Regions from separate parts of the Paenibacillus sp. FSL F4-0097 genome, predicted to be linked through region 3. Evidence: riboswitches for the same ligand, from Rfam matches in the RefSeq annotation. Region 3 holds a riboswitch; each other region holds the start of a gene.
The links. A riboswitch is a leader RNA that binds a small molecule or an ion and turns the genes downstream of it on or off. The one in region 3 is predicted to bind cyclic di-GMP.

Region 1: linked by a shared signal. The riboswitch ahead of MHH86_RS10735 (DUF6612 family protein) and the one ahead of MHH86_RS03160 (transglutaminase-like domain-containing protein) in region 3 are both predicted to bind cyclic di-GMP.
Region 2: linked by a shared signal. The riboswitch ahead of MHH86_RS21020 (thiamine pyrophosphate-binding protein) and the one ahead of MHH86_RS03160 (transglutaminase-like domain-containing protein) in region 3 are both predicted to bind cyclic di-GMP.

The regions. Positions count from the first base shown of each region.
Region 1 covers NZ_CP151965.1:2,415,082-2,419,353, forward strand. Annotated here, with positions in the region: gene MHH86_RS10725 (DUF4179 domain-containing protein) at 1-727, opposite strand, end outside; gene MHH86_RS10730 (RNA polymerase sigma factor) at 711-1,229, opposite strand; cyclic di-GMP riboswitch class I at 1,433-1,524, shown strand; gene MHH86_RS10735 (DUF6612 family protein) at 1,642-2,490, shown strand; gene MHH86_RS10740 (NADH-dependent flavin oxidoreductase) at 2,603-3,766, shown strand; gene MHH86_RS10745 (CapA family protein) at 3,844-4,272, opposite strand, start outside.
Region 2 covers NZ_CP151965.1:4,670,119-4,674,390, forward strand. Annotated here, with positions in the region: gene MHH86_RS21010 (YafY family protein) at 1-452, shown strand, start outside; gene MHH86_RS21015 (HAMP domain-containing methyl-accepting chemotaxis protein) at 574-1,824, shown strand; cyclic di-GMP riboswitch class I at 1,999-2,095, shown strand; gene MHH86_RS21020 (thiamine pyrophosphate-binding protein) at 2,251-3,891, shown strand; gene MHH86_RS21025 (carboxymuconolactone decarboxylase family protein) at 3,902-4,270, shown strand.
Region 3 covers NZ_CP151965.1:714,842-719,113, reverse strand. Annotated here, with positions in the region: rRNA gene MHH86_RS03165 (16S ribosomal RNA) at 1-1,266, opposite strand, end outside; gene MHH86_RS03160 (transglutaminase-like domain-containing protein) at 1,634-2,443, opposite strand; cyclic di-GMP riboswitch class I at 2,457-2,537, opposite strand; cyclic di-GMP riboswitch class I at 2,612-2,694, opposite strand; gene MHH86_RS03155 (class D sortase) at 2,808-3,473, opposite strand; gene MHH86_RS03150 (GtrA family protein) at 3,576-3,983, opposite strand; gene MHH86_RS03145 (glycosyltransferase family 2 protein) at 3,970-4,272, opposite strand, start outside.

The DNA of each region.
Region 1 (4,272 bases), 1.7 Mb from region 3:
CTAAGTCAGATGGTGATGCAGCGACTTTGTAACGGATAATGGTTTGATTGGAAACATGTCGAACGGATTCGATTTGAATGCTTGGATATTGCTTAACTCCAGTATTGATAGTATCCCCTGCTTGATGATTAGATTGTAAGGGAATATTCCGATCACTGTAAAAAATGAGATTCCGTGCTTCAAACCTGTAGTCCTTTTTATCATCCTTTAATGTATCAGGTGTCACATATACTCCAATGAGTTTCTGGCTTTCAGGATCGTATTCTAAATAACCGTATACCTTTGCCTTGGCACCGGATTCACTAGTCATGATGTTTTCCTCTGTAGCAAATCCAGTATATTTGGATAGATCAGATTTAGTATCAAGTGATAACAGCATTTTCATTTTTTCTCCATCAGTTACAACACCGTTCAAATTCATTGTTACTCCTGAAATGGAAGTTTGAAGATTATACTGTTGACCGATGCCGTTATTTAATGCATTGCTCACACTTCGACCACCAATTTTATCCCAATTAATCGTCATACTAGCGAATACAGGAATGGTTACAAGTAAGAGGCAAGAGAAGACAATACTGATAGGAATAAGCTTTTTATTAGACCTAGGAGTATTCTGGGAGGCATGCAGATTTCTTTGACGTGTATAAGCTTCTTGTTCTATGGCAGTCCACATCAAATCATAATCCGGTCGGGGAATATGTTTATCTTTTTCAATATAGAGACTCATTACTATTCAGCTCCTTTAGTTGGGTTCCACCCATTCTATTTAGTATTTTAAGTCCCTTGTTCAGTCTGGATTTTACAGTTCCTTCGGGTATGCTCATAACTTTAGAAATCTCGGGTACAGTCAATTCGTTTATAAAACGAAGGACTACTACCATTCTGATTTTGTCAGGAAGCTGACTGTATAACCCTTGTAATTCTTTTTTAGTTTCCTGTCGATCCAAACGTTTTTCTACAGGGTTTGATTCCTCAGACCTGGATAGTAAATAATTACGTACTTCTTTCATCCACCCCGTCTTACGCCTTTTGATCACACTGCTGCACTCATTCGAAGCAATTCGTAAAATCCAAGCTTTCAAGTTTCTTACCTTCGACTTATCCGCTAAGATAACTTTTACAAATACCTCTTGGGAAATATCCTCCGCATCTGCCTGATTTTTCATTAAGTAGTAACAAAAATAATATACTTGTTCTTTATAGAGCTCGAAAATTTCCCGGTCACTCATTTTGCTGCACCCCCTGTCTCTGCTGTTCTCATTAATAAGACTTATAAGCGTATGTAATCGTTCATTTTTCATTTTGATTGTAGTATTTCTTCTGAGTATCATAGCGAATTCGAATGGAAGATAAGTCGTTTACAGGTAATTATAACCATGATAAAATTAGCGGTGGGACATGCGTCCCTAATCTATTAAAACTAATTGAATGTCCGCGTTAAAGGTAAAATCATCGAAAGATGATGACACAAAGCCATGGGTCTAAAGCCTTTCGACAGAAGGAAATGATCGCCAGGCCGCCATAGGGATGTCTTATGAAGCATAAAGGATAGCTCTAAGAATATGTAGTCTATTTTGAGCTCTTTTATTATTTCGACCTATACGGCGTTACATTATCGCAAGGGGCCGAAAGGGGAAGTACATGAACAGTTTTTTCAAAACAATAGGTACTAGTTTGGCAGTAGGTGCTTTATTGCTGTCCGGAACGATCGGATGGATGTCTAATCCAGGAGTAGTGTCTGCAGCTACCTCAACAGTAGTAACCGCGGATCAGATGATCAGCAAAGTAACGGCAGCCTCCAAAGCAATAAAGAATTTCCATCTGGATGTGACCAAAAAACAGGATATTCAAAGCGGCGGGGTGCGTATCAGCAACACCAACACTCTGAAGCTGGATATCAACCGTCTGCCGAATTTTGCCGCAGCAGGCACTGTCGCTAGTAGTCTTTTAGAAACATCGTACAGTCTATATGCCAATGACAAGGAGTTTTACTATCTTGTAGACGGAAGTGAACTGATCGATGAATCTGAAGATGAAGGTTACGACGATGACGGGGAGCCGATCGATCCTGATGCACAGTATTGGCTTGGACTGGAGAAAACGGAATGGGATGCCTTTTACTCTAAAGGCCAATACGATCCTGTTTCCATGCTTGATTCGGTCAAAAGTTATAAAAAATCCATGAAAGTCAGCACGGCTGGCGCACAAACGGTCTTACAATTCACGGTAACCGATCCGACAGCAGCTAAGGGGATAATCAAACTCTATGACCAGGAGAACCTCTGGGATGGTGAGACAGTTCAACCCAAAAGCGTAACGTGGAAATTATTCGTCAATACTAAGACCTGGCAAACGGAAAAGCTGACAGTCGATCTGAGTTATGTGCTGGTAAGTGATGGAGCAAAAGATACATACACCACGAAAATTGAAGCTAAATACTCCAAGAATAATAAAGGTACAGCCATTGTAAAACCGGCCGAACTAGAATAATAAGGACGATTCATATCGAGCAAAAAGCGCTGTTCCGCTGAACAGTGCTTTTTGCTGTATTCAACAGTAGTTGTTTATTAGTTGACAAGAATAAATCATTGCTGTAATTTATATGTATGCGCATGTATATAATATTTTGTTTAAATATAATTTAATGAAAGTTGGGAAAAAGATGATAGCACTAGACACAACATTAACTTTTCGCAGAGGACTGACATTAAAAAACCGAGTGGTTATGGCTCCAATGACCACGCGAATGAGCTTTTATGACGGTGTAGTAACACAAGATGAATTGAAATACTATTCACTAAGAACGGGCGAAGTAGGTGCGGTCATCACTGCGGCAGCAAATGTACAAGAGGGTGGAAAAGGATGGGAAGGTGAACTTAGTGTTTCCTCCGATCAATTTATTCCTAGCCTTAGCCGATTAGCATCTACTATTAAACGAAATGGAACAAAAGCTATTTTACAACTATTCCATGCAGGAAGAATGACAGATTCAAAAATACTACGTGGCGTACAACCAGTTTCCTCCAGCGCCATTGCTGCCGAACGTCCGAATGCAGAAATTCCAAGAGCATTAACAGAAGATGAAATTTTCGGTGTAATTGAGGATTTTAAAAAAGCGACTCAACGTGCTATTCAAGCTGGATTTGACGGGGTAGAAATTCATGGAGCAAACACATATTTAGTCCAACAGTTCTTCTCTCCACACTCCAACCGTCGTGATGATCAATGGGGCGGAAGCTTAGAGAAAAGATTTAATTTCATTAACCAATTAGTGGATGCAGTTATTGCTGTCGTTGACAATTCAAAGGTTAAGGATTTTATTGTCGGCTATCGTTTTTCTCCAGAAGAATATGAAGAGCCTGGAATTAAAATCACCGATACCTTTTATCTTATTGATAAATTAGCTGATAAAAAGCTAGATTATCTGCATATTTCATTAGGGGATTTTAAGAAAGTATCTGCATCAGAAGATTTTAAAGAAAAATCAATCCTGCAATATGTACATGAGAAAATCAATGGCCGTGTACCTTTAATTGGGGTCGGAGATATCCGTACCAAACAGGACGCAGAGGACACGTTGACAAATGCTGAATTAGTAGCAGTAGGACGTTCTCTTATCATTGATCCTCATTGGACAAGTAAAGTGCTGGAGGGTAAAGAAGATATCATCAGAAGAGTACTTGCTGATCAAGATAGAGAAGAACTCGTAGTAGAGAATGGTATTCTAGAATTCCTTAAATTAATGATGCCTGATCGTTTACGCTAAACCCAAACACAGTTTTGAGCGCTATATCTATAACGTTCCGCGGTAATTCCGCGGAACGTTATTTTTCTGTAACGACTCTATTCCCTCTTTAAGATTGTTGTCGTATGTTTCAACATTCGATTCATGAGATTTCGCCGTTCTGTTTTTATGTCGGTGTCGCTTCTCTTTAATGCGTCGCGGATGGGGATGATCTCTGTAATTTTCCTGCCGCTTTTTATTCTTCGATCTACACAAGTCGGAATGTAACCTACGTTAGTTATACTCGTGTGTCCTTTTTCATCCTTCTTTATTTTAAGCGTAAGAATGATACCGCTTTGTGTATAAGGAATATTCATTAGTTTAGTCGAAACAAAATTCCCCAATGAGTAAATAACGAATTGTTTTTTTCCACGAAGCGCTAACGGTTGTAGAACATGTGGGTGAGACCCCAGTATGATGTCGGCGCCATTTTTAAAGAAGAGATTGACCAGCTCTTTTTGCCTCTTGTTTGGAGTGTAACGGTATTC
Region 2 (4,272 bases), 3.0 Mb from region 3:
TTGAACCTCTTGGGTTAGTCGCAAAACGTGGAGTTTGGTATGTAGTGGCACGAACCGAGGATGAAATGCGGACTTTTCGCGTGTCAAGATTAATACAAGCTGAAGCAACTAATGAATCATTTGTCAGACCTGAGACTTTTGATTTAAAAAGCTACTGGGAACAGTCGACTTTAGCTTTTAAAGCAGCTCTGCCAAAATATGTAGTGAAATTAAAGGTGAATGAGTCTATTCTTAAAGAATTACAACGTGAAAGATATGTAACTATAACTTTAGTAGAACCCTCTGCTAATACTGGGTGGATGAACGTAGAGGCCGAGTTTAATACTATAGAATCTGCCTGTCGTATCGTACTCTCTTTTTCTCCTTCAGTTATTGTTTTAGCTCCTACCGAACTAGTAGGGATGGTAAAGTCTGCTATTAAAACAATTTCCACAATATATGAGGAATTTTGACATGAATTCTAAATATCTACTACTTAAAGAAGATTTATGACACTTCTCTATAGACCAATGACCTATAAATCCCCTATAATAACACCATTACATAAAATTTAATAAGGGGGACATTTTACCAATGAGCTGGATGCACAAACTTCCGTTAAAACAAAGAATTGTTGCCGGATGTTACCTCGTTGCCGCACTGTTTGCTATTCCTGTCTTAGTTACGTTAATGATTCTAGGTCAATTTCTCGTAGGAATTATACTAGTAGTTGTTCTTGCAGGTCTGACTTTACCTGTTGCTCGCTTCGTGGAGAGAACGCTTACATCATCTTTTGATGATATTGCTAATGTATCTCACAGTATTTCGAAGGGGGATTTCACTAGCAGAGCGGACGAAAATGGTTCAATGGGTGACGTAAGCCGCTCCTTTAACACAATGATTGATAAGCTCAAGAAGATTCTGACCGATGCATCGCAGATCACCCGTCAAGTAATGGATGCAAGCCGCGGAATCGAAGATAAGAACCAGAACCTGAAAATTGTTATGGCACAAGTAGCCTCTTCTTCTACCGAGCTCGCTCTTGGTGCAAATGAAATATCTACGGATATCGCTGATATGACAGAATCCATTAAAGACATTGAGACCAAAGTATCCAATTATACGAACTCCACCAAAGAAATGAACAGACGTTCAATACATACCTTAGAACTTGTTGAGCAAGGGCGCCAATCCGTAGATACACAGGCTGAAGGCATGCGTAAAAACATAGAGGCTACACAAAAAGTGGCTGATACTATTGAAGCTCTCTCACAAAATGCCCGCGGGATTACGATGATCACCAAGACCATCACAGAGATCGCTGAGCAGACCAACCTGCTGTCACTCAATGCCTCCATCGAAGCTGCTCGTGCCGGAGAGCATGGTCGGGGTTTTGCCGTTGTCGCTCAAGAGGTTCGCAAGCTTGCTGAGGAATCTACGGCTTCCACAAAAGAAGTATTCGGTTTGGTCCGCAGCATTGAGTCAGATATTAAACAAGCCATCGATAATATCGCCATCAATGAAGAGGTTGTGCAGGTTCAGAATGAAATGATCACTCAATCTGCCCATATTTTCGCACAAATTGTACAAAGCGTGCAGTACATTACCGAGCAAATCTCTTCATTCTCTGCGGAGAGTGATCTTATGCTAGAAAGTGCCTTGAAAATTTCCAGTGCAATTGAGAATATCTCAGCAATCACCGAAGAAACCGCTGCAGGCACTGAAGAGGTATCGGCGGCTATGAATGAACAGATTAATGCCCTGCAGTCTGTTGCAGAAGAAACGGAAAAAATGACCCAGGCCGTATTTAATCTGCAAAAAACCATTCATATCTTTAAATTCTAGTTCAAAACTATCAACTGCCACCTAAGCTGAGTCTTAGGTGGCAGTTTTTTTCGCGAGGCAAAACTTCATCTCTTGGACAAGACTTTCGTCAAATTTCGAGTTTTTTTAGCGGATTATGTTGACAAAAATTAATGAGGAATATATTGTAAAGGAAAATTATTCTTATCAACTATAAATTAATATTGGCAAAATCCTCGAAAGAGGATGACGCAAAACCATGGATCTACAGCCTCATTTTTTCGTTTGAGGCCATGATTGCCAGGTTGCAGAGGAACCAGGACGGCTGAACTATTGTTCAGTCTTAGCGGCGCCTTATGCCACCAACCTGTGCTTACTATAGAGCACAGGTTTTTACTTTTTGAGTATATTGATCTATCGTATCTATTCGGTAGATTAATAACTAATATATATCAAAAAACTTGTGAGGTGTTTCTTTTGAAGACAGTCGCAGATTACATGGCGGAAGCACTACGTAACCTAGGAGTCACCCATTCTTTTGGGATCATTGGCAAATCGATTTGTCCAATAGTTCTAAAGATGGTCGATTACGGTATTGAATTTATTCCCGGCAGACATGAAGCAAGCTCCGGATTCGAAGCAGCAGGGTATGCGCTGAAAACGGGTAACCTAGGCGTAGCATTTGGTACTTCTGGTCCTGGTGGAACTAACCTGCTCACAGCAGCAGCTCATGCGAAAGCTAACAACCTACCTGTCCTGTTTATTACTGGCCACCAATCCATTACAGAGCTTGGAATTCCTCAATGTCAGGACTCCACCTCTTTTCTGGCTGATTTAGCTGATATGTTCAGACCTGCCACCTTGTTCAGTAAATTGGTTGAACGTGGGGATCACTTTGGTACTATTTTTAATCATGCGATTTCTGTGGCCCTGGCCAAACGGGGTCCTGTTCATCTTTGTATTCCTTTTGATGTACAAACTGAAGTATTGGAAGAATGCAATATTGTAATCCCTGAAAGAGAGTCTCTAATTAGTCAAGCAAATATCGATAGAGTCATCGATGCTATTCAAGCTGCTAAGAATCCTTTGATTATTGCGGGTAAAGGAATTAACCGCTCCGGAGCACATAAAGAGCTTGTTCAACTCGCAGAAACTTTTAATATTCCTGTAGTAACATCTCCTGGTGGAAAAGGGGCTATAGTCTGGGATCACCTGCTCTATCATGGTCCTATTGGCGTTGGCGGTTCGACCCACGGGGATGATTTATTGAATAAAAGCGATCTGTTTATAGTGCTTGGATCACGTTTAAGTGATATGACCATCTGTAATCTTAAACGGGAGAATCATCCAGCAACTTTAATTCAATTTGATATTGATCCAACCTTTGTCGGAAAAATCCTATTGTCCAAAACGATACCGGTCACTGGGGACCTGCGCGATAATTTGGTGCACTGCCTAAATCATATTGACCCCAGCACAATCACCAAACGTGAGGCTTTGGCCGATGCTGATTATTCAGAAGAGCTTCCAACCCTCAAGAATCTTTCACTGGCTTCAGTAATGAGCACTTTAAGTGATTTGATCCCTTATAATAATTCAATTTTCGTTGATGATGGAAGCCATGGATTCCACGCTGCAAAATGGTACAAGGTTAAGAAACCGGGCAGCTTTGTTTTTGATGCTTATTTTGCTTGCATGGGTAATTCGATCGGCATGGCTATTGGTGCAAAAGTTGCAGCTCCTGAAGAAACTGTCCTCTGCATTACAGGTGATGGTTGTTTCATGATGCTCGGCGCTGAGATTAACACCGCTGTCTGCAAAGATATCCCTGTCATCTTTATCGTGGTCAATAATAAGCAACTAGATATGGCTCTTAAGGGTATGGAGAAAACCACAGGTCGTATCGATGGAACTCTATATGAAGTGCCAATGGACGCCGTGAAATTCGCTGAATCTCTAGGTGCTAAAGGCTACAAATGTGAGACTGCGGATGAATTCACAGCTGCAATTAAAGATGCGGTAGCTCTAAACCATGTTGCCGTTATTGAACTACTAACAGACCGTGATGAAGTCCCTCCGACTGCACACCGTACTTTGAACCTAAACTAGGAGGCTAACCATGAAGGAAAATATCAACAGTGGTCTCAACCACTTCACGAATCTATCAGGAGACTATGGCGCAAAAGCACTAGCTCCAATTAAAGACCACTTCCCTGACTTGGCTGAATTTATTATGGGGAATGCCTATGGCGATATTTTTCAACGTAATACTATAGCCCCTGACTGGAAGGAAATCGCAGTCATTTCATCTTTAATTTCAATGGGTCAATTCGAACAGCTGGGTGTTCATTATGTTATGGCCCTTCGTGTTGGAGTCACCGTAGAACAGCTTAAAGGCATTCTATTACACTTAGTACCCGTTATAGGGGCACCTAGAATCATCACAGCTTTTAATATCCTGCTTGCAACCATAGAAGAAATCCAATAACC
Region 3 (4,272 bases):
CCCGTTGTACCGGCCATTGTAGTACGTGTGTAGCCCAGGTCATAAGGGGCATGATGATTTGACGTCATCCCCACCTTCCTCCGGTTTGTCACCGGCAGTCACTCTAGAGTGCCCAGCTTAACCTGCTGGCAACTAAAGTTAAGGGTTGCGCTCGTTGCGGGACTTAACCCAACATCTCACGACACGAGCTGACGACAACCATGCACCACCTGTCTCCTCTGTCCCGAAGGCCGCTGCTATCTCTAGCAGATTCAGAGGGATGTCAAGACCTGGTAAGGTTCTTCGCGTTGCTTCGAATTAAACCACATACTCCACTGCTTGTGCGGGTCCCCGTCAATTCCTTTGAGTTTCAGTCTTGCGACCGTACTCCCCAGGCGGAGTGCTTACTGTGTTAACCGGCACCAAGGGTATCGAAACCCCTAACACCTAGCACTCATCGTTTACGGCGTGGACTACCAGGGTATCTAATCCTGTTTGCTCCCCACGCTTTCGCGCCTCAGCGTCAGTTACAGCCCAGAAAGTCGCCTTCGCCACTGGTGTTCCTCCACATATCTACGCATTTCACCGCTACACGTGGAATTCCACTTTCCTCTTCTGTACTCAAGCCACCCAGTTTCCAGTGCGACCTCAGGTTGAGCCCAAGGTTTAAACACCAGACTTAAATAGCCGCCTGCGCGCGCTTTACGCCCAATAATTCCGGACAACGCTTGCCCCCTACGTATTACCGCGGCTGCTGGCACGTAGTTAGCCGGGGCTTTCTTCTCAGGTACCGTCACTCCGGTAGCAGTTACTCTACCGGACGTTCTTCCCTGGCAACAGAGCTTTACGATCCGAAAACCTTCATCACTCACGCGGCGTTGCTCCGTCAGGCTTTCGCCCATTGCGGAAGATTCCCTACTGCTGCCTCCCGTAGGAGTCTGGGCCGTGTCTCAGTCCCAGTGTGGCCGTTCACCCTCTCAGGTCGGCTACGCATCGTCGCCTTGGTGGGCCGTTACCCCACCAACTAGCTAATGCGCCGCAGGCCCATCCCTCAGTGACAGATTGCTCCGTCTTTCATTCTTCTCTCAGGAGAAAAAAGAAATTATCCGGTATTAGCTACCGTTTCCGGTAGTTATCCCAGTCTGAAGGGCAGGTTGCCTACGTGTTACTCACCCGTCCGCCGCTAAGTTATTTTGAAAGCAAGCTTTCAAAATAACTCCGCTCGACTTGCATGTATTAGGCACGCCGCCAGCGTTCGTCCTGAGCCAGGATCAAACTCTCCAATTAGTATTGAAAAGAGCGATATGCTCATTTTGAAACATCTGACGAGAAAATTAATTCTCTAATTTTGGATATCACTTACGTGATTTCCTACTCACTCGTTGTTCAGTTTTCAAAGATCAAGTTCTCGTTGACGCCGTTTAATGTCTCAGCAGCAACTCTTATAATATATCATGTTGTTTTCAGAAATGCAAGCTTTATTTTTCGAAGCTTTTTATCAGCCTCGTTTGTATCGCCTGTACGCTGTCTAACAACGCTTACCTATAATACCCCAACTATTAATAGAAAAGCAACCCCTAATATAAAAATAAACAACTAGCTTAATAATTAAGCTAGTTGTTTATTTAATAGAGTTATGTTTATAGCAACGAATTTAATAGTATTTTGCCGCAGTATATTTGCTTGAGGCTTTAATTAAATCGGTTTTCTTATCACTCTTTGCAAGTCCTGCATCCACTGTAGTATCAATGGTAACCCACTTCCCATTAAGCAACACTTCGTTCCAGGCATGATATTGCGTAACGTAGCTTGTATTCCCCATTACCAACTTAGCAGGAACATCTACACTCCGCAGCATTGCGGCAAAAAGAGAAGCGTAATCATAGCAAATCCCTTTTTTAGTAGTCAATGTCTTATCGATGCTTGGAATATAATCAGTAGTTACACTATTAGCAAGAGAGTAATCATATTGTACATTCGCAACTACATAGTTATAGATCGCTTTAACTTTCTCTTCGTCTGTTGTTTTGCCTTGTACTAATTGTTTAGCTTTGACAATCGCTTTATCAGAAGAACTCCATTTCACATTCTGTACGGAGCCCAAATATACGGAATTCGAGTCACTCATGGTTACGTCTACTACTTCGGAATATAACGCTTTATATTTATTGCCGGTTGTATTCTCCAGAACAGAAACCTTATAAGTCCCATTTCCTTGTTGCAAAGGGAAGTCCTCAGCTTGTCCAGAAGCATACAAGTTATATGTATAGCTGCTGTTATCTTTGGTGATCATGAGTTTGATTCTTTTATCTTTCGGAATATCATAGTTAATACCAATAACACCTTGAGCCACTTTGGATGTAATCAGCCAGCTGGCATCTGCACTTGCAGCTTGAGCTGTACTTATCGGAACTGAAGTCATTAGGACGAATAACGCCACCAGCATAAAATAAACCTTTTTCACGGATAAAACTCCTTTCGGTAGCTGGCTGCCATCCTTTCGGGAAGGCCCTTTAGCTTTGCGTCCCTACCTTTCGATAGGTTTGCCGTTATCGTATAAGCTCTATCTGTTCTAGCTTTACTAGATATAATTGATAGAATCCATTTGAAACAAACAAAAAAAGCCTCTTCATTCGGTAGCTGGCTGCCATCCTTTCGGGAAAAGGCCCTTTAGCTTTGCGTCCCTACCTTTCGGAAGGTTTGCCGTTATCGTGTTTAGCTTTCATAGTATAATACTATCATATTTATAGTTGTGAACAAGACCTAATTTACTAGATTACCCATTATTTTATAAATATCTCCCGGTATTTGTGTTTTCTTGTCATTCACTATTCTCCTTTTGTTAATTTGGCATGAACAATCAGCCGATGCGTTGGATTCACTAGCGGATCACATGTAATCAGAGTAAGAATCTTATCCTTGTCATTCCCGTCAAGAACGGAGACATCACTCGGATCTACAACAGAAATATCGTATACCTCATAGTTAAACACCTGATCACTAGTCTTTACCGTGATAACATCCCCCACAACAACCTCATTCAATCTGTTAAACAAACGACCCGTAGTTCTAGCCCGATGCGCCGCGATTGCAGCATTTCCGATCTCTCCAAGGGGTGCCGTTTCTTTCATATGGGCTGCAGCATGTTTCATATTAGCTTTTGTAGCCCCTTCTAATACAGGCAGCTTCAAATCAATCTTACCGATTTCAATTAGTGCGATTACTTTGCCACCGACCTCAATCTCCGGTTCAGGCTTTTCTGTCTCTTGGGGTTGGGGCTGTGCCTGAGCATCCAGAACCGATTCCTCTGCTAACAGCTGAGTAACTTCAGCATACCTGCTCTTCAAATCTGGCTGGGGAGTACTATCGGCAGTGCTTAGTTCAGCCGTTTCTAATAACTTCTCCTGCTGCCTGTCGTTGTACCATTCGTTAGCTGTCGGATATAACATGATAAGTATCCCAGCCAGTATGAGTAGATAGGAGAATTTACGCAATGTTATTCACCTCCGTATATTGTTTCTATGGTTATATACAAATCAAGCAGAAACAGCTACTTGCCTTTAAGCATAGCAACTCCTTCTGCCTGAAATTAATGTTTAAAATACCCATTTACGACTTCCAAAGAAATTGATGATCACCGTGATAAATGTAACCAGCACCTTTGAGATCAAGACTTGAATACCTAGTCTGTCTGTCAACAGATGCATTAGCAGCAGTGATATTCCGAGCACTACCAGATTCAGCACGATAAACTTGACCAGCTGCACGCGGTCGAAGCCTTCTTTATTCCCCCGGTTGCGATCACGAAAGGTTACTTTTTTATTCAAAATAAAGCTATTCGCCGTACCTGCACTATAGGAGATCACCTGCGCCAATGCGTATACCATCCCTAGTGAATTCAACAATGTGAAAATCACAAAATCAATAAGCGTATTGAGCAAACCTACGGCATTAAATTTAAGGAACTGTATGAATGCAGCACGCAAGTTCTTATCTGACATCATTGTGGTCCTTCCGGCGGTCCAGTTGTTCTTCGTTCTGGTAGCCTTTAGTCTCACTAACAATGTATAGCGGTCTATCTTTAGACTCGTCATAAATCCGTCCGATATACTCCCCAATCACACCTAACAGCATCAGAACGATACCGTTAAAGAGCAGATTGACGCCTACAATGGAAGCCCAGCCCGGAACCGTCCAGGAGGTGAAAAATATCTTTTGAAACAAGACGAAAAATAAATAGAGAAAGCTAGAGAATGAAAGGAAGAATCCAATATACGTAGCAATCTTAAGCGG